DNA from 3 places in the Enterobacter cloacae complex sp. HYC042_NIDB genome. Region 1 is predicted to be linked to each of the others. Evidence: predicted binding sites of a transcription regulator. Region 1 holds the regulator's gene; each other region holds the start of a gene.
What was found. Region 1 encodes PurR, which represses purine synthesis genes. Its sites were predicted from a motif close to CANGCAAACGTTTGCNTG; they were not measured.
Positions count from the first base shown of each region.

Region 2: the regulator PurR is predicted to act here: its motif matches at 8,998-9,015, upstream of carA (glutamine-hydrolyzing carbamoyl-phosphate synthase small subunit).
Region 3: the regulator PurR is predicted to act here: its motif matches at 6,595-6,612, upstream of galS (HTH-type transcriptional regulator GalS).

Region 1 covers NZ_CP109650.1:2,226,936-2,237,692, forward strand. Annotated here, with positions in the region: gene punC (purine nucleoside transporter PunC) at 1-107, opposite strand, end outside; gene punR (DNA-binding transcriptional activator PunR) at 222-1,133, shown strand; gene purR (HTH-type transcriptional repressor PurR) at 1,151-2,176, opposite strand; gene cydH (cytochrome bd-I oxidase subunit CydH) at 2,474-2,563, shown strand; gene OKF39_RS10710 (MFS transporter) at 2,727-3,893, shown strand; gene sodB (superoxide dismutase [Fe]) at 3,931-4,512, opposite strand; gene OKF39_RS10720 (C40 family peptidase) at 4,635-5,408, opposite strand; gene grxD (monothiol glutaredoxin 4) at 5,747-6,094, shown strand; gene rnt (ribonuclease T) at 6,139-6,789, opposite strand; gene gloA (lactoylglutathione lyase) at 6,885-7,292, opposite strand; gene nemA (alkene reductase) at 7,393-8,490, opposite strand; gene OKF39_RS10745 (TetR/AcrR family transcriptional regulator) at 8,544-9,143, opposite strand; gene eptA (phosphoethanolamine transferase EptA) at 9,185-10,757, opposite strand, start outside.
Region 2 covers NZ_CP109650.1:902,421-913,177, reverse strand. Annotated here, with positions in the region: gene apaG (Co2+/Mg2+ efflux protein ApaG) at 1-37, shown strand, start outside; gene apaH (bis(5'-nucleosyl)-tetraphosphatase (symmetrical) ApaH) at 42-890, shown strand; gene folA (type 3 dihydrofolate reductase) at 926-1,405, opposite strand; gene kefC (glutathione-regulated potassium-efflux system protein KefC) at 1,520-3,385, opposite strand; gene kefF (glutathione-regulated potassium-efflux system oxidoreductase KefF) at 3,378-3,908, opposite strand; gene OKF39_RS04365 (YgdI/YgdR family lipoprotein) at 4,014-4,247, opposite strand; gene carB (carbamoyl-phosphate synthase large subunit) at 4,388-7,612, opposite strand; gene carA (glutamine-hydrolyzing carbamoyl-phosphate synthase small subunit) at 7,631-8,779, opposite strand; gene dapB (4-hydroxy-tetrahydrodipicolinate reductase) at 9,234-10,055, opposite strand; gene ispH (4-hydroxy-3-methylbut-2-enyl diphosphate reductase) at 10,261-10,757, opposite strand, start outside.
Region 3 covers NZ_CP109650.1:3,354,468-3,365,224, reverse strand. Annotated here, with positions in the region: gene OKF39_RS16120 (amino acid permease) at 1-195, shown strand, start outside; gene OKF39_RS16115 (ligand-gated channel protein) at 250-2,235, opposite strand; gene fghA (S-formylglutathione hydrolase) at 2,504-3,331, opposite strand; gene OKF39_RS16105 (YbfB/YjiJ family MFS transporter) at 3,470-4,618, shown strand; gene folE (GTP cyclohydrolase I FolE) at 4,721-5,389, shown strand; gene yeiB (DUF418 domain-containing protein YeiB) at 5,408-6,565, shown strand; gene galS (HTH-type transcriptional regulator GalS) at 6,721-7,743, shown strand; gene mglB (galactose/glucose ABC transporter substrate-binding protein MglB) at 8,038-9,036, shown strand; gene mglA (galactose/methyl galactoside ABC transporter ATP-binding protein MglA) at 9,116-10,636, shown strand; gene mglC (galactose/methyl galactoside ABC transporter permease MglC) at 10,652-10,757, shown strand, end outside.

The DNA.
Region 1 (10,757 bases):
AAATCTTCCTGCATGGCGGCAAACGCCGGCAGGTACATATCGGTGGCCAAAAAGCCCAGCACGCTTAAGCCGCCGAGCCAGACTAAAAAACCTTTCCTGGGTTGCACTGTTTTATTCTCCTGAGGAGGCAGGTATATGTTGGCGCTGAGTGTAGGGAGTGCAAAGCCGCTTGTGAAACGCTAATATTTGGCGGGTGCATTCAAATTTTTTGCAGGCAGAAAATGTGGTCCGATTATTCTCTTGAAGTGGTCGATGCTGTCGCGCGTAACGGCAGCTTTAGCGGAGCGGCGCAGGAGTTGCACCGCGTCCCTTCGGCCATCAGCTATACGGTGCGACAGCTTGAGGAGTGGTTGGCGGTACCGCTGTTTGAACGGCGGCATCGTGATGTTGAATTAACGCCCGCAGGGGCGTGGTTTTTGAAGGAAGGGCGTTCTGTTATCAAAAAAATGCAGATCACCCGCGAGCAGTGTCAGCAGATCGCGAACGGCTGGCGGGGCCACCTTTCCATTGCGGTGGATAACATCGTTAAGCCCGAGCGCACCCGGCAGATGATTGTCGATTTTTATCGGCATTTCTCAGACGTAGAACTGCGGGTCTCGCAGGAGGTGTTTAACGGCGTCTGGGATGCGCTGGCGGACGGCAGGGTAGAGATGGCGATTGGCGCGACCCAGGCGATCCCGGTCGGGGGACGTTACGCCTTTCGCGATATGGGGATGCTGAGCTGGAAATGCGTGGTGGCAAGCGATCATCCGCTGGCGGCGACGGAAGGGCCGCTGAGCGACGATACGCTGCGCAGCTGGCCGTCGCTGGTGCTGGAAGATACCTCCCGCTCGCTGCCGAAGCGAATTACCTGGCTGCTGGACAACCAGCGGCGGGTTGTCGCCCCTGACTGGGGATCGTCGGCGACGTGCCTCAGCGCCGGGCTCTGCGTAGGCATGGTGCCCGCCCATTTTGCACGTCCGCGAATCGACACCGGTGAGTGGGTTGAGCTAACGCTGGAGAATCCGTTCCCGGATGCGGCCTGCTGCCTCACCTGGCAACAAAATGATGTCTCGCCGGCGATGGCCTGGCTGCTGGACTATCTGGGGGACAGCGAAACGCTTAACCGGGAGTGGCTGCGGGAGCCAGACTGACTGGCTCCGCAATGAAATTAACGACGGTAGTCGCGGAACGGGCCATCCGCAACGGAACGGCGTTCGATGAGGCGAGGGTGAACTTCAATGGACTGTGACTCTTCACGCTTGTTGACGATCCTGTCCAGCAGCATATTGAAGGCCGTTTCACCCAGTGAATCTTTCGGCTGGTGAATGGTGGTTAACGCTGGCGTGAAGAAGCGCGCGTTGCGCACGTTGTCATACCCGATCACGGAGATGTCCTGCGGTACGCGCAGACCCAGCTCGTCGGCCGCACAGAGGGCGCCCATCGCCATGATATCGCCCCCGCAGAAAACGGCGGTTGGACGGTGAGGCTGGGAGACGATCTGCTGCATCGCGCGGTAGCCTGATTCCGGCTCAAAGTCGCCCTGCACGATCCAGTTTTCCGGCACGGTGATTAGCGCTTCTTCCATCGCTTTCATAAAACCGGCCAGGCGGCCCGCGCCGGTGTTGCGTTCCAGCGGACCCGGGATCACGCCAATCTCGCGGTGGCCGCGTTCGATCAGATAACGGCCCGCCATGTAACCGCCTTCAAAGGCGTTATCGATAACGGAGTCGGTGAAGTCGGCGCGCGCTTCGCCCCAGTCCATCACCACCATAGGGATATGGCGATACTCTTCCAGCATCGACAGCACGGATTCCGGGTACTCTGAACACATTACCAGCAGGCCGTCCACGCGCTTTTGCGCCATCATCGACAGGTAGGCGCGCTGTTTTTCAATGCTGTTCCAGGCGTTGCCGAGAATCAGGGTATAGCCTTTCTGGAAGCAGTTTTTTTCTACCGCTTCAATGATCTCGGCAAAATAGGCCGCTTCGCTGCTGGTCGCCAGCAGACCAATAGACTTGGTGTGATTAACCTTGAGGCTGCGCGCAACCGCGCTCGGCGAGTAGTGCAGCTCTTTGATCGCTGCCCAGACGGCGTTGCGCGTCTCTTCCGCCACAAAACGGGTTTTGTTAATTACATGTGATACGGTTGTAGTGGAAACGTTTGCGCGTTTTGCTACGTCTTTAATTGTTGCCATTAAATGTCACTCCAGACCATATCCTAAACTCCTGAAAAACTTGAAGGTAAACGTTTGCCTTCTCTCACCCTTATCACGCAATTTTGAATTGCGGCACGCCGGGAAAACGACACGGGACGTCAGGAGGGGGTCAATGGCCGGTACGCTAATAAATTTAGCGTGGAATTTTGGCCTATCTTGATGAAAAGGGGAAGAGGTAAAGTGTTTATCAGCTTAAATCCAGGAAGATTTTTGACGTAAACTGTGCAAAAATGAGCAAGCTCACTTTTCGTGGGGGGATTAAAAGGAGAAAAATTGATGAGTTCCGATCTGAAGTTTTCGCTGTTCACCACCGTTATTGTGCTGGCGCTGATTGTGGCGGCTGGCCTGACGGCTGCGCTGCATTGATTTACGCGGGGGGAGAGCCTTCTCCCTCCCGAACGCTCCGATTGTTACTTCTCTGGCAAAAATCTTTTGCCATTTTGTTAACTTCTCATTTTTTGTGATTGATGTCATGCTTTCCGCTTCTTTGTTCTGTGTCACCACATGACACGGCATCCGGAGTTGACGCATGAAAATCAATTTTCCCCTGCTGGCCCTGGCGATTGGCGCTTTTGGGATTGGCACCACTGAATTCTCCCCGATGGGGTTACTGCCCGTTATCGCCCGGGGCGTGGACGTCTCGATCCCGGCCGCCGGGATGTTAATCAGCGCCTACGCTATCGGCGTGATGGTGGGAGCGCCGCTGATGACGCTTCTGCTTTCGCACCGTGCGCGTCGCAATGCGCTGATTTTCCTGATGGCGATTTTCACCCTGGGCAACGTGCTTTCGGCCATTTCGCCGGATTACACCACTCTGATGCTGTCGCGCATTCTGACCAGCCTCAACCACGGTGCCTTCTTTGGTCTGGGCTCAGTCGTGGCCGCAAGCGTGGTGCCAAAACACAAGCAGGCCAGCGCCGTGGCGACCATGTTTATGGGGCTGACCATCGCTAACATCGGCGGTGTTCCTGCGGCAACCTGGCTGGGCGAGGTCATTGGCTGGCGGATGTCCTTCCTGGCGACGGCCGGACTGGGCGTGGTCGCGATGGTGGCGTTATTCTTCTCCCTGCCAAAAGGCAGTGCGGGTGAACGCCCTGATGTACGCAGAGAGCTGTCGGTGCTGATGCGCCCGCAGGTACTCTCCGCGCTGCTGACCACCGTGCTGGGGGCAGGAGCGATGTTTACCCTCTACACCTATATTTCGCCGGTCTTACACGACATTACCCACGCAACGCCACTCTTTGTTACCGCGATGCTGGTGCTGATTGGCGTCGGCTTCTCGATTGGCAACTATCTCGGCGGGAAATTTGCTGACCGTTCCGTGAACGGCACGCTGAAGGGCTTTTTAACCCTGCTGATTGTCATTATGGTCGCGATCCCGTGGCTGGCGCAGAATGAATTCGGCGCGGCGATTGCGATGGTTGTCTGGGGCGCTGCCACCTTTGCCGTGGTGCCGCCGCTGCAGATGCGCGTGATGCGTGTCGCCCATGAGGCGCCGGGTCTCTCGTCTTCCGTGAATATCGGGGCATTCAATCTCGGCAATGCGCTGGGCGCCGCCGCCGGAGGCGCCGTGATTTCAGGCGGTCTGGGGTACAGTTTTGTGCCGGTGATGGGGGCGATTATTGCCGCGCTCGGCCTGCTGCTGGTGATGATGTCCGGCCGTAAACAGCCTGAAGCGGTTTGCACGGCTGAATAAGCAAAAACGCAGAAGGGTTACCCCTTCTGCGTGTCTCTTACGCGGCGAAGTTCTTCGCGACAAAGTCCCAGTTAACCAGAGCCCAGAAGTGCTCCAGGTAGTTCGGGCGCGCATTACGGTAATCAATGTAGTAAGCATGTTCCCACACGTCCACGGTCATCAGCGGCGTAGCGCTGGTGGTCAGCGGGGTGCCCGCGTTAGACGTGGACACGATAGCCAGTTTGCCATCCGCCTCTTTTACCAGCCACGTCCAGCCAGAACCGAAGTTCTTGATGGCGGCATCGGTAAACTTCGCTTTAAACTCTGCAAAGCTGCCAAAGGCGGCGTTGATGGCGGCTGCCAGTTCACCGGCAGGTTCGCCACCGGCATTCGGCGCCAGGCAGTGCCAGTAGAAAGTGTGGTTCCACACCTGAGCCGCGTTGTTAAAAACGCCACCCTCTGAGCTGCGAACGATCTCTTCCAGCGTTTTGCCTTCAAAATCGGTGCCCTTGATGAGGTTGTTCAGGTTAGTGACGTACGTCTGATGATGCTTGCCGTAGTGGTATTCCAGGGTTTCCGCTGAAATGTGCGGTGCCAGGGCGTCTTTTGCATACGGTAGTGCAGGTAATTCGAACGACATTGCTTCTCTCCTTATTGTATTTTGTGTTGCCAATAACCCTACAGACAACAAGGACAGGATAGCAAATTGAAAGGGTATGCAAAAGAGGAACTTACCCTGCCGCAGATGCGGCAGGGCAGGGATTAACGAATGGTTTTTGGCGTCATGACGCGACGCGCGCCGACGTAGTGACGTACCCAGTAATCTTCGCTGAGCGAGGTGATCTGAATGTCCTGACCGCTGCGCGGAGACTGGATGAATTTCCCGTTGCCGACGTAGACGCCCACGTGGTCAGCCGTACCGCGACCCTGCGTGCGGAAGAAGACCAGGTCGCCGTTTTCCAGCTCACCCCGGTTAACCGGTGACGCATCGCGCAGGTGATACATCTCATTGGCGGTACGTGGAATACGGAATTTAACCAGATCTTTATAGGCGTAATAGACGAGGCCGCTGCAGTCGAAACCGGTACGCGGCGAACTGCCGCCCCAACGATAAGGTTTGCCAATCTGCCCCATCAGTTTATTCATCGCGGTTTTTTGCGCTTTTTGCACACGCACTTTATGCACATCCGCCAGCTTTGTTACCTTCGTGCATTTTGCTTTATGGCCTTTACGGGTAATGCATTTTTCTGTAACGAGGTTAGCGGCGGTCTGCGAAGCTTTATTTTTGGCGGTGCGGGTAGTGCGGGAAGATTTTGTTTTCGTCTTGCTGGAAGCGGTTTGTTTAGTCTGAGCGGTGGTTTTTTTCTTGTCGTTCTTGTTGCTGGTTTTTTTCTTACGTTCTGTGGCTTTCACCAGATGGCTTTTTTGTACAGCAGATTGCCGCGCCTGCTGAGAGGCGTTTGCCGCTGGCGTTAACGTGAGTGATGTAAACAGTAAAGCACAGAGCGTGATCGAGATTTTAGTTATCCGCGCCACTGGGCAGTCCCCTGATATATGCAGGTCATCAATAATACCCGCGTGTGATTTACAAAGCCCGTCGATTCTAATCCATAAAAACCCGAGAAGTTAATAGCATTTTTCAATCTAAAAACGTGTTTCGTTAGCAAGTGCAAAAAAATTCATCATTCTGACGCACAATTGTTCGCTCCCTAAGCAAAACCCTGACGGGCGAAGGGGTAAACACCATTTGCAATGCAACTTTTGTGGAGTCGGGGTAAAATATATAAACGTGACTAAAATGTTATTTTCCGATGCCAGCCTGACCCGCTACAATGTCAGACTATTGCCGTAACAGAAGTTAAAGGAAGCAAGACATGAGCACCACTATTGAAAAAATCCAGCGCCAGATCGCTGAAAACCCGATTCTGCTGTATATGAAAGGTTCTCCGAAGCTGCCAAGCTGCGGCTTCTCCGCGCAAGCGGTTCAGGCGCTGTCAGCCTGTGGTGAGCGTTTTGCTTACGTTGATATCCTGCAGAACCCGGACATCCGCGCTGAGCTGCCAAAATACGCTAACTGGCCGACCTTCCCGCAGCTGTGGGTAGACGGCGAGCTGGTGGGCGGCTGCGATATCCTGATTGAGATGTATCAGCGCGGCGAACTGCAGCAGCTGATCAAAGAGACGGCGGCGAAGTACAAAACGGAAGAGCCGGACGCAGAATAATTTTCTGCGTTAATAAAAAAGCGACCTGAAGAGGTCGCTTTTTTTTATTCTTCACTGTCGCCCATCGGCAGCGGCCAGCCGCCCAGACGCTTCCAGCGGTTGACGATCTCACAGAACAGCTCTGCGGTGCGCTCCGTATCGTATAAGGCGGAGTGCGCCTGGGTACCGTCAAACGGTATACCCGCCGTAATGCAGGCTTTGGATAAAACCGTTTGTCCCAGCGCCAGGCCGCTTAGCGCGGCGGTGTCGAAGGTCACGAACGGGTGGAAAGGGTTGCGTTTGAGCGACGCGCGTTCGGCTGCGGCCATGGTAAAGCTGTGATCGAAGGTGGCGTTATGGGCTACCATGATGGCGCGGCTGCAGTTGCTCTCTTTCATGCCTTTACGCACCATTTTAAAAATGGCGTGCAGCGCATCATATTCACTGACTGCACCACGCAGCGGGTTATGCGGATCGATACCGTTAAACGCCAGCGCCTCCGGCTGTAAGTTTGCCCCTTCGAAAGGTTCAATGTGGAAATGCAGCGTGGTGTCCGGTGTAAGCCAGCCCTGTTCATCCATCTTCAGCGTGATGGCGGCAATTTCGAGCAGCGCATCGGTTTTAGCGTTAAATCCGGCTGTTTCTACATCAATGACAACGGGATAAAAACCACGAAAACGGTCGCACAGACCGCTAAATTGAGCGTTATCGGACATCAGGGTCTCTTACAAGGGGAAAAAGCAGTGCGCATTATGGCAAATTTTGCAGGGTGATGCAGTAAAACTACGGGCGCATGTTGCGCCCTGAAGGATCAGTTGCCCAGACCGCGACCCGCGTCTTTGGCTTCAATCAGCTCGATCTTGTAACCGTCCGGATCTTCTACAAAGGCAATAACGGTGGTGCCGCCTTTTACCGGGCCGGCTTCGCGCGTGACGTTACCGCCGTTGCTGCGAATGCGTTCACACGCCTCGGCCGCGTTGTCCACTTCCAGCGCGATATGGCCGTAGGCGGTGCCCAGCTCATAGCTGTCCACGCCCCAGTTGTAGGTCAGTTCAATGACCGCTTCATCCGTTTCCGGGCCGTAGCCCACGAACGCCAGCGAGTATTTGTATTCCGGGTTTTCGCTGGTGCGCAGCAGCTTCATGCCCAGGACGTTAGTGTAGAAATCGATAGAACGTTGCAGATCGCCAACGCGCAGCATGGTGTGAAGTAGGCGCATAATTTCCTCATTAACCAATGGAATAGACTATTTTTTTGAACAGAAACGATGTTTTAGTATAGCGGCGAAGTGTCGCCGCTATCAATGAACAATGGCGAGATTACAGTGAAGGGTAGTCGGTGTAGCCTTCCGCGCCGCCGCCGTAGAAGCTCTCAGGACGCTGCGGGTTCAGGGCCGCTTTCTGCTGCAGTCGAGCAACCAGATCCGGGTTGGCAATATAGTCGCGGCCAAACGCCACGGCGTCGATCAGCCCTTTATTAATCAGATCTTCGGCTTTCTCAGGGGTATAAGCACCCGCTCCGATGATCACCCCGTGGAAGCGCTCGCGCACTTTCTGACGGAAGGCTTCCGTATAAGGCTTACCGCCGGCCCAGTCCGGCTCGGACATGTGCAGATAGGCAATGCCGCGCTTCGCCAGCTCTTCAATCAGATACAGCGCGTCCGCTTCTTCATTCGGACCGTTGTCGACGTTCTGGAACGTACCGATTGGGGAGACGCGGATACCGATACGGTCCGGGCTCCACTCCTGACAAACGGCGTCAACCACTTCCAGCACCAGGCGGGCGCGGTTTTCGACGCTGCCGCCGTACTGGTCGGTGCGATGGTTAGACGACGGTGACAGGAACTGGTGCAGCAGGTAACCGTGCGCGGAGTGCAGCTCAACCAGGTCAAAACCGGCTTCGCGGGCGTTAGCAACGGCCTGGCGGAAGTCGTTCACGATACCCGGGATCTCATCCAGCTCCAGCGCGCGTGGCGTAGAGGTGTCGACGCGGATCGCGTTGCCGTTTTCATCGCGCAGGGAGGTGCGGGTGTTCGCGTTCAGGGCAGACGCTGAAACCGGCGCCTGACCGCCAGGCTGAATGCTGCTGTGGGAGATACGACCGGTATGCCACAGCTGGACCGCAATGCGACCGTCTTCAGCGTGAACGCCCGCGGTGATTTTCTGCCATGCGGCGATCTGCTCCGGGCTGTGCAGCCCCGGCGCACCCGCATATCCCTTGGCCTGAGCAGAAATCTGCGTGGCTTCAGTGATGATCAGGCCAGAGCTGGCGCGCTGACGATAGTATTCACCCATCAGTGGGGTTGGGATATCACCCGGCTCAATGCTGCGCAGACGGGTAAGCGGAGCCATAAACACGCGGTTTGGCGCGGTGACGGCACCCACTTTTAAGGGGGTAAATAATTTTTCAGCTGACATAACGACTCCTGAGTAGACCAGTCGACTAGTAATAACGTAAATAAAAACGCCTGCTAAGCGCCAGGCGCAGTAATCGTACTTATCACATGTGCCAGCGCGCTTTCGAGCGGCACGGCACTGCGAGAAATTTTAGCCTGCAGGTTGGCGCCTAACCAGAGGGAGTAGAGCACCTGAGCCTGCGTTAAGGGATCCCCGGGGAAGGCGAGCGTATTTTCTTCGCGCCCCTTCGCCAGCGCCTGCGCCAGCAGGGCGATAACGCCGCTGGCGCCTTTATCCATTGCAGTGCGCATATCTTCTGAGAGATCGCACACTTCGGCAGAGAGTTTAACCGTCAGGCATCCGCTGATAATGCCCTGCTGACAGAACTGGTTCAGCGTTTCCTGGTAGTAGTTCAGAACACGATCCCGATAGTTACCTTCCCCCGTGGCGAAGTGGGTCGCGAGGCGCTGGTGGTAAGCAGCATAGTGCCGCTCCAGCATCGCCACGCCAAAGGCCTCTTTGGACCGAAAGTAGTGATAAAACGACCCTTTCGGTACCTCAGCGGTTTTTAATAGCTCGCTCAACCCCATACCGGTGAAGCCGCGGTGCATGCACAGCCGCTCGCCGGTCGCCAGGAGATGTTCGCGCGTGTCGTGTTCAGTATTTCTGCTCATGGACTCACTCTAATAGACCGTTCGGTCTAATGCAAGCGCTGTTACCGGCGACACGCATTCAGAATGTCCAGCTGTTGCTGATAAACGCTTGATTTAACGTCCATCATGCCCAGCACCGTCGAGAATAAATTGTCCTGCGAAACCGCATTTTTTGCTGCGTGGTCGCGTAAACACTGCGCGTTGATGCCAAAGTTTTTCGCATAGTCCGGGGACAGCCAGAACATAAACGGAATGTGCGTCTGCTGCTCCGGCGCCAGCATGTACGGCGTGCCGTGCAGATAAATACCGCTTTCACCGAGCGATTCCCCGTGATCCGAGAGGTAAATCAGCGCGGTGTTCATGTTCGCCTGACGGGCTTTCAGCGCATCAATGGTTTTGCTGACCATGCTGTCGGTATACAGGATGGTATTGTCATAGGTGTTCATCAGCGCCTGATGGTCGCAATCCTGAATTTCGTTGGTGTCGCAGGTGGGGGTGAATTTACGGAAATTATCCGGGTAACGGCGATAGTACGCCGGGCCGTGGCTGCCCATCAGGTGGATAACCAGCACCGTGTCCTGCTTCAGACCGTCCAGCACGTTGTCCAGGCGGTAGAAACTCACGTCATCAATACAGGACTGGTCTTTGCAGAACTGATCCAGCTTCCACTGCGTCATGTCGGTATGGGGAATACGATCGCAGGCACCTTTACAGCCACCGTCGTTGTCGCGCCACAGGAGGTTGATACCCGCATGGTTGAGCACGTCGAGCAGCCCTTCCTGATGGTGCGCCAGGTCGGCATCGTATTTGCTGCGCGTCATACCGGAGAACATGCACGGAACGGATACAGCGGTTTCAGTGCCGCACGAGGAGGCCTGCGGGAAGTTAATCACATCCTGCTTTTTCAGCTCGGGGTTGGTTTCACGCCCGTAGCCATTGAGGGAGTAGTTCGCCGCGCGCGACGCTTCGCCGATGACCAGCACCAGAACGGTTTTCTTCTGCTGACCCGTAATCAGCGCGCCTTTGTGCGCATCTTCGCCAATCCGCACCAGCGTTTGATCGCCGGCAAACCAGCGCATCTTGCTGTATTTCACCACGGCGCTGACGTAGTTCGCCGGAGTGACCATTTTGACGATGCTTTTGTTATTGCGGAACAGCGACGCGTAATCTTTATAAAACACTGCAGCGATAAGAATAATCACCAGCAGGGCACCGAGCATCGCGGCAACACGCGTCAGCAGGGCGTACCACCATTTGCCGGTACGAATGCGGGTCAGCGCCAGCACCAGGGATGGAACAAGACCGGCTATGACAATCCACAGAATCATCTGCGGGGTCACCAGCGCGGTGGCTTCCTGGGAGTTAGTTTCGAACATGTTCACAATCATGTTCTGATCGATGACCGCGCCGTAGGTAAACATAAAGTAAGTTGCCGCAGCGCACCCGACAGTTAAGACGATCATCAGCGGCTTACGGATATACGGGATATTGAGCAGGCTAAATACTATGACCCAGCCACAAAACAGCACCACCGGTACGGATGCGGCGAAGAGAATATCGTGCAGATGCGCAGGGGCAATAATGGCCCAGCTGCGCTGGATAAACAGCCCGTTAAGCAGAGTAAAAAAGAGTGCA
Region 2 (10,757 bases), 1.3 Mb from region 1:
TGTGTTCCGTCTCGCCGTAACCACACTCATTCATTAATCTAATGTCTACATATCTGATTGGCGACGTTCACGGTTGCTACGATGAACTGATCGCATTGTTAAAACAGGTCGACTTTACGCCAGGACAGGACACGCTCTGGCTGACGGGCGATTTAGTGGCGCGTGGCCCGGGCTCGCTTGAGGTTTTACGTTTCGTCAAATCTCTGGGCGACAGCGTGCGCATGGTGCTGGGCAATCACGATCTTCACCTGTTGGCCGTATTTGCCGGGATCAGCCGCAACAAACCTAAAGATCGCCTCTCTCCCCTGCTGGATGCGGCAGACGCGGACGAACTGATTAACTGGCTGCGCCGCCAGCCTTTACTGCAGGTCGATGAGGAGAAAAAGCTGGTCATGGCTCATGCCGGGATCACCCCGCAATGGGATCTTGAGACGGCTAAAACCTGCGCGCGTGACGTTGAGGCGGTGCTGGCGAGCGACTCGTACCCCTTCTTCCTTGATGCCATGTACGGCGATATGCCGAATCACTGGAGCGAGGATCTCAGCGGTCTGGCCCGCCTGCGCTTTATTACCAACGCTTTTACGCGCATGCGTTTCTGCTTCCCGAACGGGCAGCTGGACATGTATTCCAAAGAGACGCCGGAAAGCGCGCCTGCCCCGCTCAAACCGTGGTTTGCCATTCCTGGACCCGTGACAAGCGAGTACAACGTCGTCTTTGGCCACTGGGCTGCGCTGGAAGGAAAAGGCACGCCGGACGGGATCTACGGTCTGGATACCGGATGCTGCTGGGGCGGAGAGTTGACCTGCTTACGCTGGGAAGATAAAACTTACTTTGTTCAGCCGTCCAACCGACAGCTGGACTTAGGGGGAAGTGAGGCCGTTGCCTCCTGAATCATTCCCTCTCCCGGGCGGGAGAGGGACATCACTTAACGACGTTCCAGAATCTCGAAGCAGTAGCTGTGGGAGTTCTGTGCATCCGCGTCGTGGAACTCGCTGAATATCGATTCCCACTCGTCCGGATCGTAATCCGGGAAATGGGTGTCCCCTTCCACTTCCGCATCAATGTGGGTCAGATACAGCTTCTGCGCTTTTGGCAGGAACTGCTCATACACGCGGCCGCCGCCGATCACCATGATCTCTTCGGCGTCACCGCAGGCGGCAATCGCTTCATCAACGGACTTAACCCATTCGACGCGATCGTCAGTGCCCGGCTGGCTACTGATAACGATATTCTTACGGCCCGGCAATGGACGACCAATCGACTCCCAGGTCAGGCGGCCCATCACTACCGGCTTGTTTAACGTAGTACGTTTAAACCATGCGAGATCGGCAGGCAGGTTCCACGGCATGGCATTTTCCATACCGATAACGCGGTCCACTGCCAGCGCTGCAATCAGACTGATCATTGAAAATTTCCCGGATGCAAAAAATTGCCGCCACTATACGGAAAGCTTAATCTTTCGTCGACTGGCGGCAGAGTAAAGATACAGAAATTTTTTATTATTGCTGGCAACTCCACTTCACGCGGAAGGTTTACTCTCGGGCTCGTCAGCCGGATCGCCGGTATGCTTGCCCTCTTCCGTGCCCTGCCAGCCATGACGTTGGATCAGCGACAGGTGATTGCGGTCCTCGTTAATGATTTCTGTCAGCATGGCGCTGGTGCGTTTAAACACCGCCGCACGCTCCGTGGCCGAACTTCCCGCCATCGCCGCCATCTCTTCCACCATCCCGGTGTTAAAGCGCCGGAACAGGTCCGCACGTTCGCGCGCTTCATACGCGCCGAGCCCCAGATTCTCCAGCGCCAGGCGGCCAGACTTCAGCGCGCCTTCGAACGTTTCACGCTCCGGCGCCTCTACGCCCGCCTGACGCAGCCGGATGTAATGATCCACATCGCGCGCGCGGGAGATAATGGTCAGCCCCGGAAAATGCTCTTTTACCAGCTCCACCATCTGCATGCTGGTCTCAGGATCGTCAATGGCGTTAATCAATACTTCGGCTTTTGCCGCCCCGGCGGATTCCAGCAGATCGACGCGAGTCGCATCGCCGTAAAACACCTTCATATCAAATTTACGCAGGGTATCGACATGGTCAGGATCGTGATCGAGAATCACCATTTTCACCCCGCTTGACAGCAGTAAACGCCCGACGATCTGCCCGTAGCGACCAAATCCGGCGATGATGACGCGCGGCTGCTCCTCATCGATCTCGTCGGCTTCGCGCTCCTGCTCGCTGCCTGATTTTTCCAGACGCGTCAGCACCACCAGTAGAACAGGCGTTGCCGCCATCGACAGCGCGACCGCCAGCGTCAGCGCTTTCGCCCACTCGGGATCGAGCACGTTTGCCATCTGCGCGGCACCAAAGACCACGAATGCAAATTCGCTCCCCTGACCCAGCAGTACGGCAAACCAGCGGCGCTGCTTGTTCGGCACCTTCAATGGACGCGCAATTAGCCACAGCATCGCCATTTTAATCACCAGGAAACCGACGAGCAGGATGACGATCCGCAGCGGGTGCGTGACCAGCGTGCCGAAGTCGACGGACATCCCTACGCCGATGAAAAACAGCCCCAGCAGCAGCCCTTTGAACGGCTCGATATCGCTTTCCAGGGCGTGACGATATTCAGAGCTCGCCAGCAGAACGCCTGCGAGGAACGCCCCCATTGCCATCGACAGCCCGGCTTCCTCCAGCAGCAAACCAAAGCCAAACACCAGGAACAGCGCCACGGCGCTGAACACTTCGCGCAGGCCTGAACGGGCAACAAACCGCAGTAACGGGCGGGTCACGTAGCGGCCAAGCAGGACCACCAGCGCCAGCGCCCCCACGACTTTTAATGCCGACAGCGCAAACGCCCCCAGCGTCGTGGACGAGCCGCTTGCCGCCAGCAGCGGGATCATCGCCACCAGTGGAATAGCGGCAATATCCTGGAACAGCAGCACCGAGAACGCGCTGCGTCCCATCTGCGAGACCGTCAGATTTCGCTCGTTCATCGCCTGCATGGCGATGGCCGTCGAGGAGAGCGCCAGCGTCATGCCGATAAGCTCCGCCACTTTCCAGTCCATGCCCAACAGGATGCAGAACCCACCGAGCAGCAGGCCGCAGGCCACCATCTGCAGCGCGCCTCCGCCAAATACCGAGGCGCGAAGTTTCCATAACCTCTGCGGATCCAGCTCCAGACCAATCACAAACAGCATCAGCACGACGCCAATTTCAGCGAAATGGAGGATCGCCTCCGCATCCGTTACCAGTCGAAAGCCCCAGGGCCCAATGACGCAGCCCGCAATCAGGTAGCCGAGAACCGACCCCAGCCCCAGACGTACCGCCACCGGCACAATCAGCGCCGCCGCGCCGAGATAAATCAGCGCCTGTATCAGCGTATGGCTATCCATGGTGCGTCTCCTGCCACTCGAGTAAGCGTTGTTTATAATGGCGAGCCTGCGCCTGCAGCGTTTCATCGTCGCAAACAAAGGTGCAATGCATCGCAAAAGGCGGGAGCCAGTTCAGCCCGCAGTAAAGCGCCGTAGCCTGCAGCGGCTGCGCCAGGACGTCAAACCCCGGGAAGGTACCAATATCAAAGTGGCTTTCCCCACCGCCGGTGGTAACCGCCCACATCAGGCTTTTGCCTTTTAGCGCATTGCCGTTGTGGCCGTAAGCCCAGCCGTGGGAGAAGACTTTATCAATCCACAGCTTCAGGAGCGGCGGCGTGCTGTACCACTGCATCGGGTGCTGCCAGACGATCAGATCGGCACGGGAGAGCGCCTCCTGTTCAGCGGCGATATCAATATTAAAATCGGGATAGAGTTGATAGAGGGAACGTATCTCTACGTTTTCGAGCGTCCTTGCCTGCTCAAGCATCCGCTTATTCGCATGCGAGTGCTGCGGATAAGGGTGCGCATAAATTATCAGAATCATTGAGTAGCCTGTTGTTTTACTGCCTTCTTTTAACAAAAGAGTGTAGTCAGTAATTCAACAGGCTAATAGTGAATATTATTGACGGGCTTACGTCAGAATTCTGAATTAGTTATCCAGCTCGCCCATGGATTTCACCTGGTCGCGATTGATCTGTTCAGTTTGACCGGTTTCGGCGTTTTTGTACGACACCAGCCCGGTATCGTCATCCACCTGCGGTTTTCCGTCGGTGACAATCGTTTTGCCATCGGTGGTTTTTACGGCCTGATTGGACGAACAGCCCGCGACGGTAAACATTGCGGTGGCAGCCAGAACGGAAGCGATCAGTAGTTTATTTTGCATGGTGTTTTCCCCTGCTCTCAGTTGAATTTTCGTTATCGACCTAACTATTTTAGGCTAACTGACTGAAAGCGGATGAAAAACCAGAAGGTTCTTAAGATGGGAAAATTGCCCGGTAACCGAACGGTACCGGGCAATGGGGGTTACTTGCTAATCTGCGCGTGCATTTCCTGCACCGAAATCACCTTCTCGGTGGCATCCGCATTCAGCGCCATCGCTGTTGCGAAACCGCCGTTCAGGGTGGTGTCGTAGTGCACTTTGTATTGCAGCGCGCTGCGGCGAATCAGCTTGGAGTCTTCAATCGCCTGGCGTCCTGCGGTGGTGTTGATGATGTAGGTATATTCGCCATTCTTGATACGATCCTGAATGTGCGGACGGCCTTCATGCACCTTGTTCACCAGACGCGGGTTAATACCGGCTTCACCCAGCACAATCGCCGTACCGTGGGTCGCGTCCAGCTCGAAGCCTTGTTTCAGCAGCTTGGCGGCCAGGTCAACCACGCGCTCTTTATCGCCTTCACGAACGGAGAGCAGCGCACGGCCCGATTTTCTCATGGTAGAGCTGCTGCCCAGCTGCGCCTTGGCAAACGCTTCTGCGAAGGTGCGGCCCACGCCCATTACTTCCCCGGTTGAGCGCATTTCTGGCCCTAACAGCGGGTCAACGCCCGGGAATTTGTTGAACGGCAGCACCACCTCTTTCACCGAGTAATACGGCGGGATGATCTCTTTTGTCACGCCCTGCTGCGCCAGCGTCTGGCCAGCCATCACGCGCGCCGCCACTTTCGCCAGCGGAATACCGGTCGCTTTAGAGACGAACGGTACGGTACGCGCCGCACGCGGGTTGACTTCAATCAGATAAACTTCGTTGTCTTTCACCGCGAACTGAACGTTCATCAGGCCACGAACCTGCAGCTCAAAGGCCAGCTTCTGCACCTGCTGGCGCATCACGTCCTGAATTTCCTGGCTCAGCGTGTAGGCCGGCAGAGAACAGGCGGAGTCACCGGAGTGCACGCCCGCCTGCTCGATGTGCTCCATGATGCCGCCAATCAGCACCATTTCGCCGTCGCAGATGGCGTCAACGTCCACCTCAACCGCGTCGTCGAGGAAGCGGTCAAGCAGTACGGGCGCATCGTTGGAAACGCTCACCGCCGTCTGGAAGTAGCGACGCAGGTCGGCTTCGTCGTAGACGATTTCCATCGCGCGGCCGCCCAGGACGTAGGAAGGGCGCACCACCAGCGGGTAGCCAATCTCCTTCGCCTTCTCAACGGCCATTTCAATGGCGGTCACGGTGGCGTTCGCCGGCTGCTTCAGCTTGAGACGGTCAACCGCCTGCTGGAAACGCTCACGGTCTTCCGCGCGGTCAATCGCGTCCGGGCTGGTACCGATAACCGGTACGCCTGCCGCTTCCAGCGCGCGCGCCAGCTTCAGCGGGGTCTGACCGCCGTACTGCACGATAACGCCTTTTGGCTTCTCGATGCGCACGATTTCCAGCACGTCTTCCAGGGTAACCGGCTCGAAGTAGAGGCGATCGGAGGTGTCGTAGTCGGTAGAAACGGTTTCCGGGTTACAGTTGACCATGATGGTCTCGTAACCGTCTTCGCGCAGCGCCAGCGAGGCGTGCACGCAGCAGTAGTCGAACTCGATGCCCTGGCCGATACGGTTTGGACCGCCGCCCAGCACCATAATCTTGTCGCGGTCGACGGACGGGTTCGCTTCGCACTCGTCTTCATAGGTGGAGTACATGTACGCGGTATCGGTCGAGAACTCTGCTGCACAGGTGTCCACGCGCTTGTAAACCGGGTGCAGGTCATACTGGTCGCGCAGCTTGCGGATTTCCGCTTCGCGCACGCCCGCCAGCTTAGCCAGACGCGCATCGGCGAAGCCTTTACGCTTCAGCATGCGCAGGAAGTCTGCGTCCAGGCCGTTGATGCCCAGCTCCGCCACTTTCTCTTCCAGACGCACCAGCTCTTCAATCTGCACCAGGAACCAGCGGTCGATGTTGGTCAGGTTAAATACGCCGTCGACGGACAGGCCCGCGCGGAAGGCATCGGCGATGTACCAGATACGCTCTGCGCCCGCGTCCTTCAGCTCGCGGCGGATTTTGGTCAGCGCTTCCGGGTCGTCCAGGCTCACTTTCGGGTCAAAGCCGGTGGCGCCCACTTCCAGACCGCGCAGCGCTTTTTGCAGGGATTCCTGCTGCGTGCGGCCAATCGCCATCACTTCACCCACAGATTTCATCTGGGTCGTCAGACGGTCGTTCGCGCCCGCGAATTTCTCGAAGTTAAAGCGAGGAATTTTAGTCACAACGTAGTCGATGGACGGCTCGAAGGACGCAGGCGTGCGGCCACCGGTGATGTCGTTCATCAGCTCGTCGAGGGTGTAACCCACTGCCAGCTTCGCCGCCACTTTCGCAATCGGGAAGCCGGTGGCTTTGGAGGCCAGCGCGGAGGAGCGGGACACGCGCGGGTTCATTTCGATAACAATCAGACGGCCGGTTTTCGGGTTAACGGAGAACTGCACGTTAGAGCCGCCGGTCTCCACGCCGATTTCACGCAGTACCGCCATCGAGGCGTTACGCATGATTTGATACTCTTTGTCGGTCAGCGTCTGGGCTGGCGCAACGGTGATGGAGTCGCCGGTGTGGATACCCATCGCATCGAAGTTTTCGATGGAGCAGACGATGATGCAGTTGTCGTTTTTATCACGCACCACTTCCATCTCGTACTCTTTCCAGCCAATCAGCGATTCATCAATCAGCAGCTCTTTGGTTGGGGAGAGATCCAGACCGCGCTCGCAAATCTCTTCGAACTCTTCGCGGTTGTAGGCGATACCGCCACCGGTGCCGCCCATGGTGAACGATGGACGGATGATGCACGGATAGCCCACTTCTGCCGCAACGGCCAGCGCCTCTTCCATGTTATGCGCAATACCGGAACGCGCGGTGTCGAGGCCGATTTTCTTCATCGCCACGTCAAAGCGGCGACGGTCTTCTGCTTTATCAATCGCGTCGGCGGTCGCACCAATCATGGTGACGCCAAATTCAGCCAGCACGCCCTGACGCTCCAGCTCCAGCGCGCAGTTCAGCGCCGTCTGGCCGCCCATGGTTGGCAGCACCGCGTCCGGGCGCTCTTTTTCAATGATTTTACGTACCACTTCCCAGTGAATCGGCTCGATGTAGGTGGCATCCGCCATTTCCGGGTCGGTCATGATGGTCGCCGGGTTAGAGTTCACCAGGATAACGCGGTAACCCTCTTCGCGCAGCGCTTTACACGCCTGCGCGCCGGAGTAGTCGAATTCGCAGGCCTGGCCGATGACGATCGGGCCAGCGCCAAGGATCAGGATGCTTTTTATGTCTGTACGTTTTGGCATGGTCTTCTCGGCTCCTGATTATTTAGCGGTCTTACGGTATTGCTCGATAAGTTCGATGAAGTGATCGAACAGCGGCGCGGCGTCGTGCGGGCCCGGGCTGGCTTCCGGGTGGCCCTGGAAGCTGAACGCTGGCTTATCGGTACGGTGGATACCCTGCAGGGTGCCATCGAACAGTGATTTGTGCGTCACGCGCAGGTTAGCCGGCATAGAGGCTTCATCGACGGCGAAACCGTGGTTCTGCGCGGTAATCATCACCGTATTGTTATCAATGTCTTTCACCGGGTGGTTACCACCGTGGTGGCCGAACTTCATCTTGACGGTGTTCGCACCGCTCGCCAGCGCCAGCAGCTGATGGCCGAGGCAGATGCCGAATACCGGAATGTCGGTTTCCAGGAAGGACTTGATGGCGTCGATAGCGTAATCGCACGGTGCCGGGTCGCCTGGGCCGTTAGAGAGGAAGATGCCGTCCGGGTTCATCTTAAGCACCTCTTCAGCGGAGGTTTTCGCTGGTACCACCGTCAGGCGGCAGCCGCGGTCAACCAGCATGCGCAGGATGTTGCGCTTGGCACCAAAATCATAGGCCACCACGTGGAACGGCAGTTCGTTCTCTTTTTTCGCTTCCGGCAGGTCGCCTTCCAGCGTCCAGCTCCCCTGCGTCCAGCTGTAGGCTTCGGCGGTAGTCACTTCTTTCGCCAGGTCCATACCGTTCAGGCCCGGGAAGGCTTTCGCTTTTTCCAGCGCCAGGGCCGCATCGAGGTTATCCCCTGCGATGATGCAGCCGTTTTGTGCCCCCTTCTCGCGCAGCAGACGCGTCAGCTTACGGGTATCGATATCGGCAATCGCCACGATGTTATGGCGCTTCAGGTAAGAAGAGAGGTCTTCAGTGTTGCGGAAGTTGCTGGCAATCAGCGGCAGGTCGCGAATGACCAGGCCTTGCGCATGTACCTGAGAGGATTCTTCGTCAGCCGCATTGGTGCCGACATTGCCGATATGAGGATAAGTAAGAGTAACGATTTGGCGAGAATAGGAAGGATCAGTGAGGATTTCTTGATAACCGGTCATTGAAGTATTGAAAACGACTTCCCCAACCGCCGAACCCGTTGCCCCTATGGCCCGACCGATAAACTGGGTTCCGTCTTCCAGAACCAATAGCGCTGACTTAATCAAAACACCCTCCAGAGAATATTCACTCACTTTATTTGCATATTAATTCATGACTATGTCATAGATCAATGCAAATGTGTTGCCAGCGGATTTTTGGCAAACGGCGGCATTCTGGAGATTTGGTGGGTAAAAGTCAACTTAAAACGGATATTTTGTTTATTCTTTTGCAGGACTGGCAGCCTGAATGGGATTTAACGGGCAAAAAGATCAGGTAAATCATCCTGGAAAACGCTTGCGCGGTAGGTTTTATGGAAATTAAGAGACGAGAGCGACAAAAAGTGGACCAAATGGTCAAAATTTACATTCAATTCACATAATAATGGCATAAAACTCAGATTTATGACCATTAAAAATCAAAATCCATATAAAACAAATAAAATAAGAGGGCAATAAATTATTGCCCTATGCAATCAATATATTACGACTGCAATAACCACATCACGATGGGTAATAAAGCTTACAAATTGTTGAGATCCAGCACATCTCGCATATCAAAAAGGCCCTTTTCTTTCGATTTCAGCCACAATGCGGAGCGTACTGCGCCATTGGCGAACGTCATGCGACTTGACGCTTTGTGCGTAATCTCAACACGTTCACCAATATCGGCGAACATCGCCGTGTGTTCGCCGACGATATCGCCTGCCCGGACGGTTGCGAAACCAATGGTGCCCGGCACGCGTTCTCCGGTATGCCCTTCACGGGAATAGACTGCGATGTCTTTTAAATCTTTATCCATTGCATAAGCAATCGCTTCGCCCATCGCCAGCGCCGTGCCTGATGGAGCATCAACTTTATGGCGGTGGTGCGCTTCAATAATCTCAATGTCGGTGTAGTCGCCCATCACCTTCGCCGCTTTTTCCAGCAGCTTCAGCATGACGTTAACGCCTACGCTAAAGTTCGCGGCAAAGACAATCGCAATGTCGGTGGCTGCATCCTGAATGGCCTGTTTACCCGCATCATCGAAGCCGGTGGTGCCAATCACCATCCCTTTACCGTGCTGGCGGCAAAACGCCAGGTGAGTCAGGGTGCCTTCGGGACGGGTAAAGTCGATGAACACGTCAAAGTCATCTTTCACCGCATCAAGGCTGCTCTGAACGGTAACACCTGTCTTGCCCGCGCCGGCCAGTTCACCCGCATCGGATCCCAGCAGGGATGAACCTTCACGCTCCAGCGCCGCGCCGAGTGCCACGCCATCCATTTGTATTGCCGCCTTAATCAGCTGGCGACCCATACGTCCACCCGCGCCCGCAATGGCGACGCGGATCTGTGCATCATGCATAGTTATTCTCTTACGTTAAAATGATGTAAACCGTTTTCAGATTAACCAGCCTTCGTAAAGGCTGCCAACTGAAAACACCAATAATTAGAATTTAACGTGAAACCGACTCAGATATCAGTAAAAGACATGATTTTGTCGTCACGATAAAGTCCGGGGCAAAAAAAAGGCCAGCACAGGAGGTGCTGGCCTTTCATCAGAAAAGAAATTATTCCACTTCGCGGGCGTCGATACGCAGCTCTTTCGGCACTTCGAAGACGATATTCTCTTCGCGTCCTTCCAGCGGAACCGCTTCGCCCCCGCCCAGCTCCTGCAGACGAGCAATTACGTTCTGCACCAGGATATCCGGCGCGGAAGCGCCTGCGGTAACGCCAACGCAGGCCGCATTTTTCACCCACGCTTCCTGGATGTCCGTCGCGTCGTCGATTAAAAACGCCGCTTTCCCCATACGCTGCGCCAGTTCGGCCAGACGGTTGGAGTTAGAGGAGTTTTTAGAGCCGACAACCAGCACCACGTCCGCCTGTTCAGCCAGCGCGCGCACCGCTTCCTGACGGTTAGTGGTGGCGTAGCAGATATCATCCTTACGCGGCCCGACGATTTTCGGGAAGCGCTGGCGCAGGGCGTCAATCACGTCTGAGGTGTCGTCTACGGAGAGCGTGGTCTGGGTCATAAACGACAGACGCGCTTCGTTTTTCACGTTCAGCG
Region 3 (10,757 bases), 1.1 Mb from region 1:
GTTCTGTGCCTGATCATTACTCTGGGTCAGAACTATGAGGCCTTCCTTGCGGACACCATTGACTGGGGTGCCGTCACGGCGACCTATATTGGTATTCCGCTGTTCCTGATCATCTGGTTTGGCTACAAACTGACGAAAGGAACCCGCTTCGTTCGCTACAGTGAAATGGATTTCCCGGAACGATTTAAACAATAACCGCGCTTCCTCTCTTTCAGCCCGCTCACTCGAGCGGGCTTTTTTATGGGCAGATCAGAAGCTGTAGGTCATGCCAACCGTATAGCGACGCCCGTCCAGCACGGTGTCATACGTGTCGTAGTCAATCTGCTTATCCAGCACGTTATACACACCGGCGGTAACCAGCAGGTTTTTGTTCGCGTTGTAGCGCAGACCGACATCAACCTGAGTGTAGGACGGTGTGCCCTGGGACATTGACGTGCGGCTCAGGTACTCAGACGTTTTACCGCGAAGGTTCAGACGGCTCCAGAAACCTACGTCGGGCGTCGCCTGCCAGTCCAGGGTAGTGTTGAACATGTGCTTCGGCATCTTGTTCAGCGGCTTGCCTGAGAACTGACCGCTCTTCTGCTCAGATTCGGTATAGGTATAGTTTGCGGTCCAGTTTACATCGCGCGAGATTTTCCAGCCGAAGGAGGACTCCACGCCGCGCATGTTGGCTTTGTCCACGTTAACGCGGTCGCTCACGAAATCATAGCTGTGATCGCCAATCGTACAGGCGGGATCGGCGCTGCTGTTACAGCGGCGAACTTCCGTAATCTTGTCCTTGAAGTCGGTATTAAACAGCGTCACGCCGGCATTCAGGTTATCGTTGTTATCCCAGAGCAGGGCGAGCTCTTCGCTCAGGCTCTTCTCTGGTTTCAGATCCGGGTTGCCAACGATGATACCGTCAAGACGGCCGCCACCCGTTACCTGGCCCCAACTGGCAGACGACTGCCGCAGATCCGGCGCACGATAGCCAGCCGAAACCCCGCCTTTCAACGTCCAGTGATCGGCCAGGTGCCATACGCCGTAACCGCGCGGCGTCCAGTTCGTCCCGTAGTTTTGGTCTTTGTCCATACGCAGGCCGCCGGTCAACGTAAAACTTTCCGTCATTGACCATTCATCTTCGGCAAACAGGGCCCAGCTCCAGCGCGTCAGTTTATTCAGACCGTCCGCCGCTTCCAGCTGATTGCCCTTGTCGCGCAGTTTCTCATACCGATACTGTCCGCCGAGGGTCAATGTATGATCGCCGAGGAAAATCTGGTTCTGGTTGTTGAAGGTGGTGTTATAGGAGCGCATTTCGCGACCTGGATTATTGGTCTCTTCCTGCTGGATATAGCTGGTGGTATTGAAGTCGTCGTAATACCCGCTGTGGGTTAACGAGTAGGTCGTGTGCTCATAGCGCGAGTCGCTTTTGGTATTTGGCGTACAGGTTGTTCCCCGGCAGGTTTCAGCCGCTTTCGACATCCCTGGCGTGCTGTTTCTGTCCTGAAGCTCGCGAGCAAAGTCGAGGTCGAAATCGTTCTTCTCGTCCGGCGTGAAGTTCAGGGTAATACCACCGTTACGCATTTTCTGCTCGTTATACCCGTTAACGATTTTATCTTCGGCGCGGCGTGACAACAGCCCCGTCACTTTTGCGCCAAGCAGACCGTCAATCAGAGGACCAGAAGCGTAGGCGTTGGTCTGGAAGATATCGCCGGAATCATGGTTTTCCTGGAAGGTTGCATCGCCGTGCAACGAACCGGTCCAGGCTTTAGTGTTTGAGACTTTTTTGGTAATGACGTTGATGACGCCACCCATCGCATCGGAGCCGTAAAGTGAGGACATCGGGCCGCGGATAACCTCAATGCGCTCAATGGACTCCAGCGGCGGCAGCCAGCCTTGTTCTATACCCGAGTTGTCGCTGTTTGGGCGGGTGCTACGCGTACTGACGCGTTTGCCGTTCACGAGGAACAAGGTGTACTGAGATGCCATGCCGCGAATGCTGATATCACTGCTACTCCCGCCGCCGGTGACGACCACGCCCGGGACGTCTCTTAGGGCATCGGTAACATCACGGTAGGCTTTATCTTCAATCTGCTGTTTCGAAATAACAGAGATGGAGGCGGGGGCATTCTGGATCTTTTGTTCAAAACCCGTCGCGGTGACGACAACGGTGTCCTGATCGGCTGCGTGAACGAGAGGGGTGAATGTGGCAGCGCCAACGGCGACGGCCAGGAGCTTAATGCGGGGTATTGTCATTTGTACATTCCGTATAAAAATGAATAAAACTCCATCGGGATAACCCTGAGAACTGTATGATTTTGTCTTTTAAGAACTCTTTAAGATGGAGAAGAGCCTGGAATTGTACAAAAGAATGAATAATTGTAAACACAAATGATAATTGAAATCATTTGTGTTTGAGGAGAGTGAAAGGAAACCAGCCTGGATTCAAGCGGATAGAACTATGTAAATGAGGGGGAGGGGAAAGGCCCGGTATGCAGGAGGCTACCGGGCAAAAAGGCTGAACTTACCTGAACAGATGTTCCGCATGGAAGCGGAGATGATCTTCAATAAAGGACGCCATAAAGTAATAGCTGTGGTCATACCCGGGCTGAATGCGCAGCGTCAGCGGCCAGTCCTTCTGGCGCGCCGCTTCAGCCAGAACCGCAGGCTGTAACTGTCCGGCGAGGAACTGATCCGCATCACCCTGGTCGATAAGCATCGGAATCGCATCTTCCGTCCGGCTTGCCAGCATCAGCGCGCAGCTGTCCCATTCCTGCCATTTCTCTTCATCTTTACCCAGATAGTTTGTGAAAGCTTTTTGTCCCCACGGCACCTGCGTTGGGTTCACAATCGGCGCGAACGCAGAGACGCTGGTGTATTTCCCCGGGTTTTTCAGCGCCATGATTAACGCCCCGTGCCCGCCCATGGAATGCCCGCTGATGGCGCAGCGGTCGCTCACCGTAAATTCGGCCTTAATCAGCGCAGGCAGCTCGTCGCGAATGTAGTCATACATGCGGTAATGGCTCGCCCACGGCTGCTCGGTGGCGTTGAGATAAAATCCGGCACCTTTGCCCAGGTCGTACCCGGCATCGTCCGCCACATCATCGCCGCGCGGGCTGGTGTCGGGCATCACCAGCGCAATGCCCAGCTCGGCCGCAATACGCTGCGCGCCCGCTTTGGTAGTGAAGTTTTCGTCATTACACGTCAGGCCTGAAAGCCAGAACAGAACCGGCGGGTTTTCCGTCGGGGGCAGGAAAATGCTGAACGTCATGGCGCAGTTCAGCGTGGTGGAGTCGTGCCGCCAGCGCTGCTGTCGACCTTCAAAACAACGGTGCTCTTCGAGCAGTTCCATGCAGGGCTCCTTAATGAGAATAGCTATTCATTAGAGCCATAATACAGCGTTTTCATTTACCTGTGAGCAACTTTCACTTTCGCGGAGCGGCGAGATGCTGCATCATAAATTTACTTTTCTTTAACAATTGGAGCTGTCATGGCGCTGCGTATTGCGCTTAGTGGGTTTGTCGTTCTGGTGGTGGCGATGGGGATAGGGCGCTTCGCCTTTACGCCTCAGGTGCCGCTGATGATTGCCGCCGGGCAACTCACGCTCACCAGCGCAGGTCTGGTGGCGGCGATGAATTATCTGGGCTATCTGGTGGGCGCGTGGGATGCCATGCGGGCGCACCGCTTTGTTGAAACGCGACTCTGGCTTGGCATCACCGGTGCGGTTGCGCTGACTCTGCTCTCCGCCGCCGCGGATAACGCCGTTGTGCACGGTCTGCTGCGCTTTGTGATTGGCTGCATGAGCGGCTGGTCAATGGTGCTGATTGCCGCCTGGAGCAACGAGCGGCTGGGGCAGCTGGGTAAACCGGGGCTCAGTGCCGCCGTGTTTGCCGGTCCTGGCGCGGGCATCGCCCTGAGCGGCCTGCTCGCGGTCTATATTCAGGCTAAATCCCTTTCGGCCGGTGCGGCATGGCAAATCTACGGCGTGCTGGCGCTGGTATTGGTCGCGCTGGTGGCGCGCTATTTGCCGCGTTCCGGACAGCTTCATCGACCCGGCAGCGCGCCAGAGCCGCTGGTGCTGACGACGGATCTCAAGCGCCTGGTCTGGAGCTACAGCCTGGCGGGATTTGGCTATATCCTTCCGGCGACCTTTCTTTCGCAAATGGCGGCGGTGCGTTTTCCCGGCAGCCTGTTTGCCCAGTTTGTCTGGCCGATTTTTGGTGCCGCGGCCGTGGTGGGGATTGCGCTCAGCATTCTTTTGCGCCACACCTCAACGGCTAACCGCAGGCTGGCGATAGTGCTGTGGTTACAGGGGGCGGGCGTGCTGGCGGCCTGGCTGCTGCCGGGCATTGGCGGTTTGCTGACGGGCGGGCTGCTGGTGGGCGGCGGGTTCCTTTGCGCGGTGCAGCTCTCTCTTTTATACGGCCGCGAGCTGGCGCCACACCACACGCGCTATATGGCGGGGCTGCTCACCACCGGGTATGCCATCGGGCAATTGGTGGGGCCGGTGACCTCGGCGTTATCAACCTGGCTAACCCACCGGCTGGAGCCTGCGCTGGGGCTGGCTGGCGTTGCGCTGTTTGTCGCGGGTGCCCTGGTCTGGAATCGCCACGCTGAAAGGCAACAGCAATTGCAATAATTATCGTCGTGAATACTGGATTATGTGCGTCGCCTCACGCACAATGAGCGCATACTTTTGCCACAACGAGGGCGAAAGACGCCACACCTGCAGGAGAACAAAATGTCATCACTCAGTAAAGAAGCTGCCCTGGTCCACGAAGCCCTGCTCGCGCGCGGTCTTGAAACGCCACTGCGTCCGCCCGTTCAGGATATGGACAATGAAACCCGTAAAAGTCTGATTTCCGGGCATATGACCGAGATCATGCAACTGCTGAATCTCGATCTGAGCGATGACAGCCTGATGGAGACGCCCAAGCGTATCGCGAAAATGTACGTTGACGAAATTTTCTCCGGACTGGATTACGCCAACTTCCCGAAAATTACCGTCATCGAAAACAAGATGAAGGTGGATGAGATGGTGACGGTACGAGATATCACCCTGACCAGCACCTGCGAGCACCATTTCGTGACCATCGACGGTAAAGCGACCGTGGCGTATATCCCGAAAGACACGGTGATTGGCCTGTCGAAGATCAACCGTATTGTGCAGTTCTTCGCACAGCGCCCTCAGGTGCAGGAGCGTCTGACGCAGCAGATCCTGATCGCGCTGCAAACGCTGCTGGGTACCAATAACGTGGCGGTCTCTATTGATGCGGTGCACTACTGCGTGAAAGCGCGCGGCGTGCGTGATGCGACCAGTGCGACCACCACCACCTCGCTGGGCGGCCTGTTTAAATCGAGCCAGAACACCCGCCAGGAGTTCCTGCGCGCCGTGCGTCACCACAACTAATCAAACAGGGCAGGGACCATGGAGCGAAACGTCACGCTCGATTTTGTTCGCGGCGTCGCCATTCTGGGTATCCTGCTGCTGAATATCAGCGCCTTCGGTCTGCCGAAGGCCGCTTACCTCAATCCCGCCTGGTACGGCGACATCACCCGCAGTGATGCCTGGACGTGGGCGATCCTCGACCTGTTTGCTCAGGTTAAATTCCTCACGCTATTTGCACTGCTGTTTGGCGCGGGCCTGCAGCTTCTGCTCAAACGCGGCACGCGCTGGATCCAGTCGCGCTTAACGCTGCTGGCAATTCTCGGCTTTATCCACGGCCTGTTCTTCTGGGACGGTGATATTCTTCTCGCTTATGGGTTAGTCGGGCTAATCTGCTGGCGGCTGATTCGCGACGCGCACAGCGTGAAAAGCCTGTTTAACACCGGCGTGATGCTCTATCTCATGGGGCTCGGCGTCCTGCTTTTGCTGGGGCTGATCTCCGGTGACGCGACAAACCGTTCCTGGATCCCGGACGCCGCTAACCTCCAGTACGAGCAGTACTGGAAGCTGAAGGGCGGTACGGAAGCGATAAGCAACCGTGCGGATATGCTGGGCGACAATCTGCTTGCCCTGGGGGCGCAATACGGCTGGCAGCTGGCGGGCATGATGCTGATGGGCGCGTCACTGATGCGCACCGGCTGGCTGAAAGGGGAATTCAGCCTGCGTCACTACCGCCGCACCGGCGCGGGGCTGGTCCTGCTGGGCGTGCTGATTAACCTTCCGGCGGTGATGGCGCAGTGGCACCTTCACTGGGATTACCGCTGGTGCGCGTTCCTGCTGCAGGCGCCGCGTGAATTGAGCTCGCCGTTCCAGACCATCGGCTATGCGGCGCTGATCTATGGTTTCTGGCCGCAGCTTTCTCGCCTGTGGATCGTCAGCGCCGTAGCCTGCGTTGGGCGGATGGCGTTAAGCAATTACCTCCTGCAGACGCTGATCTGCACCACGCTTTTCTATCGCTTTGGCCTGTTTATGAAATTCGACCGCCTCGGACTACTGGCGTTTGTTATTCCGGTCTGGATAGTAAACCTGGCGTTTTCTGTCATCTGGCTGCGTTATTTCCGCCAGGGACCGCTGGAGTGGGTGTGGCGTCAGTTAACCGCACATGCTTCGGGGGTATCATTGAGTAATACATCCAGATAACGATCTGGATCACAATCATTAACAAAACGGATGTAAGCGTTTTCATGAGTGTGAGCTTCTTCACGTAGTCCCCTTTCTCTCGCTGCCAAAATAGCCACCTTGCTAAACACAGGGGGTGTCTGTGAGTTGCTGCAATTCTTTGAAGGATGGTGAATATGATCACCATTCGTGACGTCGCCCGTCTGGCGGGCGTTTCTGTGGCTACCGTCTCCCGCGTGCTGAACAACAGCGCGCTGGTCAGCCCTGAAACCCGTGAAACCGTAATGAAAGCCGTGACTCAACTCGGGTACCGGCCAAATGCCAACGCGCAGGCGCTGGCAACACAGGTCAGCGATACCATCGGCGTGGTGGTAATGGATGTCTCGGACGCCTTTTTCGGTGCGCTGGTGAAAGCGGTCGATGTGGTCGCCCAGCAGCATCAGAAATACGTGCTGATTGGCAACAGCTATCACGAGGCGGAAAAGGAGCGTTATGCCATTGAAGTGCTGATCCGCCAGCGCTGCAACGCCCTGATTGTTCACTCAAAAGCCTTAAGCGATGAAGAGCTGGTCGGGTTTATGGAGCAGATCCCGGGCATGGTGTTAATCAACCGCATCGTCCCGGGCTATGCCCACCGCTGTGTCGGGCTGGATAACGTCAGCGGCGCCATGATGGCCACCAAAATGCTCATCAATAACGGCCATCAGCGGATCGGCTATCTGGCCTCCAGCCATCACATTGAAGATGACGAGCTGCGGCGTGAGGGGTGGCAAAACGCCCTGAAAGAGCACGGTATTACGCCATCAGAAAGCTGGATTGGCACCGGCACGCCGGATATGCAGGGCGGTGAGGCGGCAATGGTGGAACTGCTGGGCCGCAATCTGCAGCTTTCTGCCGTGTTTGCCTATAACGACAGCATGGCGGCAGGTGCGCTGACTGCGCTGAAGGATAACGGCATTGCGGTGCCACAGCATTTGTCATTGATTGGTTTCGATGATATTCCGATTGCCCGTTACACCGACCCGCAGCTGACTACGGTGCGCTATCCCATTGCTTCTATGGCAAAACTGGCGACCGAGCTGGCGCTACAGGGAGCGGCAGGGCTGCTGGATCCGGGGGCAACTCACTGCTTCATGCCGACGCTGGTGCGTCGTCATTCCGTCGCCGCCCGGCAAATTGTGGTTCCGATCACTAACTGATTACACCAGGTGATGTAACCGTTTTCAATCTGTGAGTAAATTCACAGTATCTTAACAAGGCGCTGACTATGATGTCAGCGTTTTAGGGGCTGAAACGCTATGTAACGGTGATTATTCGCTTTCACTATAGCCAATGTGCCGCAAACAACGAATAAAACGCATTTCTGGAGCGTTACCGACCACGGAAGATAGAAATTTTATAAGTGAACGTCGGCTGTCAGTAACGTTTTATTAACACCTGCCTGCCGATCGTTATTCACAAGAACTACCCTGCATAAAAAAACCGGAGATACCATGAATAAGAAGGTGTTGACCCTGTCTGCTGTAATGGCAAGCATGCTTTTTGGTGCAGCAGCGCACGCTGCGGATACCCGTATTGGTGTGACCATCTATAAATACGACGACAACTTCATGTCTGTTGTGCGTAAAGCAATTGAGAAAGATGCGAAAGCAGCGCCAGACGTACAGCTGCTGATGAATGACTCCCAGAACGACCAGTCCAAACAGAACGATCAGATCGACGTTCTGCTGGCTAAAGGCGTTAAGGCCCTGGCGATCAACCTGGTTGACCCGGCTGCAGCAGGCACGGTTATTGAGAAAGCGCGCGGCCAGAACGTGCCAATCGTCTTCTTCAACAAAGAACCTTCCCGTAAAGCGCTGGACAGCTATGACAAAGCGTATTACGTCGGTACTGACTCTAAAGAGTCCGGCATTATTCAGGGCGATCTGATCGCGAAGCACTGGGCGGCGAACCCGAACTGGGACCTGAACAAAGACGGTCAGATCCAGTTCGTGCTGCTGAAAGGCGAGCCTGGCCACCCGGATGCTGAAGCGCGTACCACCTATGTTATCAAAGAGCTGAACGACAAGGGCCTGAAAACCCAGCAGCTGGCGTTAGATACCGCGATGTGGGACACCGCTCAGGCGAAAGATAAGATGGACGCGTGGCTGTCTGGCCCGAACGCGAACAAAATCGAAGTGGTCATTGCCAACAACGATGCGATGGCAATGGGCGCGGTTGAAGCGCTGAAAGCTCACAATAAATCGTCCATCCCGGTATTTGGCGTGGATGCCCTGCCGGAAGCGCTGGCGCTGGTTAAATCTGGCGCGATGGCCGGTACCGTTCTGAACGATGCCAACAACCAGGCGAAAGCGACCTTCGATCTGGCGAAAAACCTCGCCGACGGAAAAGGCGCGGCGGATGGCACCAACTGGAAAATTGACAACAAAATCGTTCGCGTGCCTTACGTGGGCGTAGACCAGTCCAACCTGGCTGAGTTTATCGGTAAATAAGATCTTTGTTTTGTCTTCACTGGGCGCAATTCGTTGCGCCCTTTTATAACGCGATATGCGAGGCCAACAAGGTATAATTATGGTCAGCACAACTACTCAGTCGTCCGGTGAATACTTGTTGGAAATGACAGGCGTCAACAAGTCCTTCCCCGGTGTTAAGGCACTCGATAATGTTAATTTAAAAGTCCGTCCTCACTCTATTCATGCATTAATGGGGGAGAACGGTGCGGGTAAATCAACGTTATTAAAATGTCTTTTTGGGATCTATCAAAAAGATTCTGGCAGCATTCTTTTTCAGGGGAAAGAGATCGATTTCCATTCAGCGAAAGAAGCGCTGGAAAACGGTATCTCGATGGTTCACCAGGAATTAAACCTGGTACTGCAACGCTCGGTAATGGATAACATGTGGTTGGGACGTTACCCAACTAAAGGTGTGTTTGTCGATCAGGATAAAATGTATCGCGACACCAAAGCGATTTTCGATGAGCTGGATATTGATATCGATCCTCGCGCCCGCGTGGGGACATTATCCGTTTCCCAGATGCAGATGATCGAAATTGCCAAAGCGTTCTCCTATGATGCGAAAATCGTCATCATGGATGAACCTACCTCGTCATTAACGGAAAAAGAGGTTAATCACCTTTTTACCATTATTCGTAAGCTGAAAGAACGCGGCTGCGGCATTGTGTACATCTCGCACAAAATGGAAGAGATCTTCCAGCTGTGCGATGAAATTACCATCCTGCGCGACGGCCAGTGGATTGCCACGCAGCCGCTTGAAGGGCTGGACATGGACAAGATCATCGCCATGATGGTCGGCCGTTCCCTGAACCAGCGCTTCCCGGACAAAGAGAACAAGCCAGGTGAAGTAATCCTGGAAGTGCGCAATCTGACCTCGCTGCGCCAGCCGTCCATCCGCGATGTTTCTTTCGACCTTCACAAAGGCGAAATTCTTGGCATTGCTGGCCTGGTAGGGGCAAAGCGTACCGACATCGTGGAAACCCTGTTTGGCATCCGCGAGAAGGCCGACGGCACCATCACGCTGCACGGGAAGAAAATTAACAACCATAATGCCAACGAAGCCATTAATAACGGTTTTGCGCTGGTGACGGAAGAACGTCGTTCGACCGGTATTTATGCTTATCTGGATATTAACTTTAACTCGTTAATCTCTAATATTCGCAATTACAAAAACAAAGTCGGGCTGCTGGATAACTCCCGCATGAAGAGCGATACCCAGTGGGTAATTGACTCCATGCGCGTGAAAACGCCAGGCCACCGTACCCAAATTGGTTCGCTTTCCGGTGGTAACCAGCAAAAAGTTATTATTGGCCGTTGGTTATTAACCCAGCCAGAAATTCTGATGCTGGATGAACCGACCCGCGGTATTGACGTCGGCGCGAAGTTTGAAATTTATCAGCTGATTGCCGAGCTGGCGAAAAAGAATAAAGGGATCATTATTATTTCTTCCGAAATGCCGGAACTGTTAGGGATCACGGACCGTATTCTGGTTATGAGCAATGGTCTCGTTGCCGGTATTGTTGACACCAAAACGACAACGCAAAACGAAATTTTGCGTCTTGCGTCTTTGCACCTTTAAGATCAGGGGCTCCTCATGAGTGCGTTAAATAAAAAAAGTTTTCTCACTTACCTGAAAGAAGGCGGTATTTACGTTGTTCTTTTAGTCCTGCTGGCCATTATTATTTTCCAGGACCCTACGT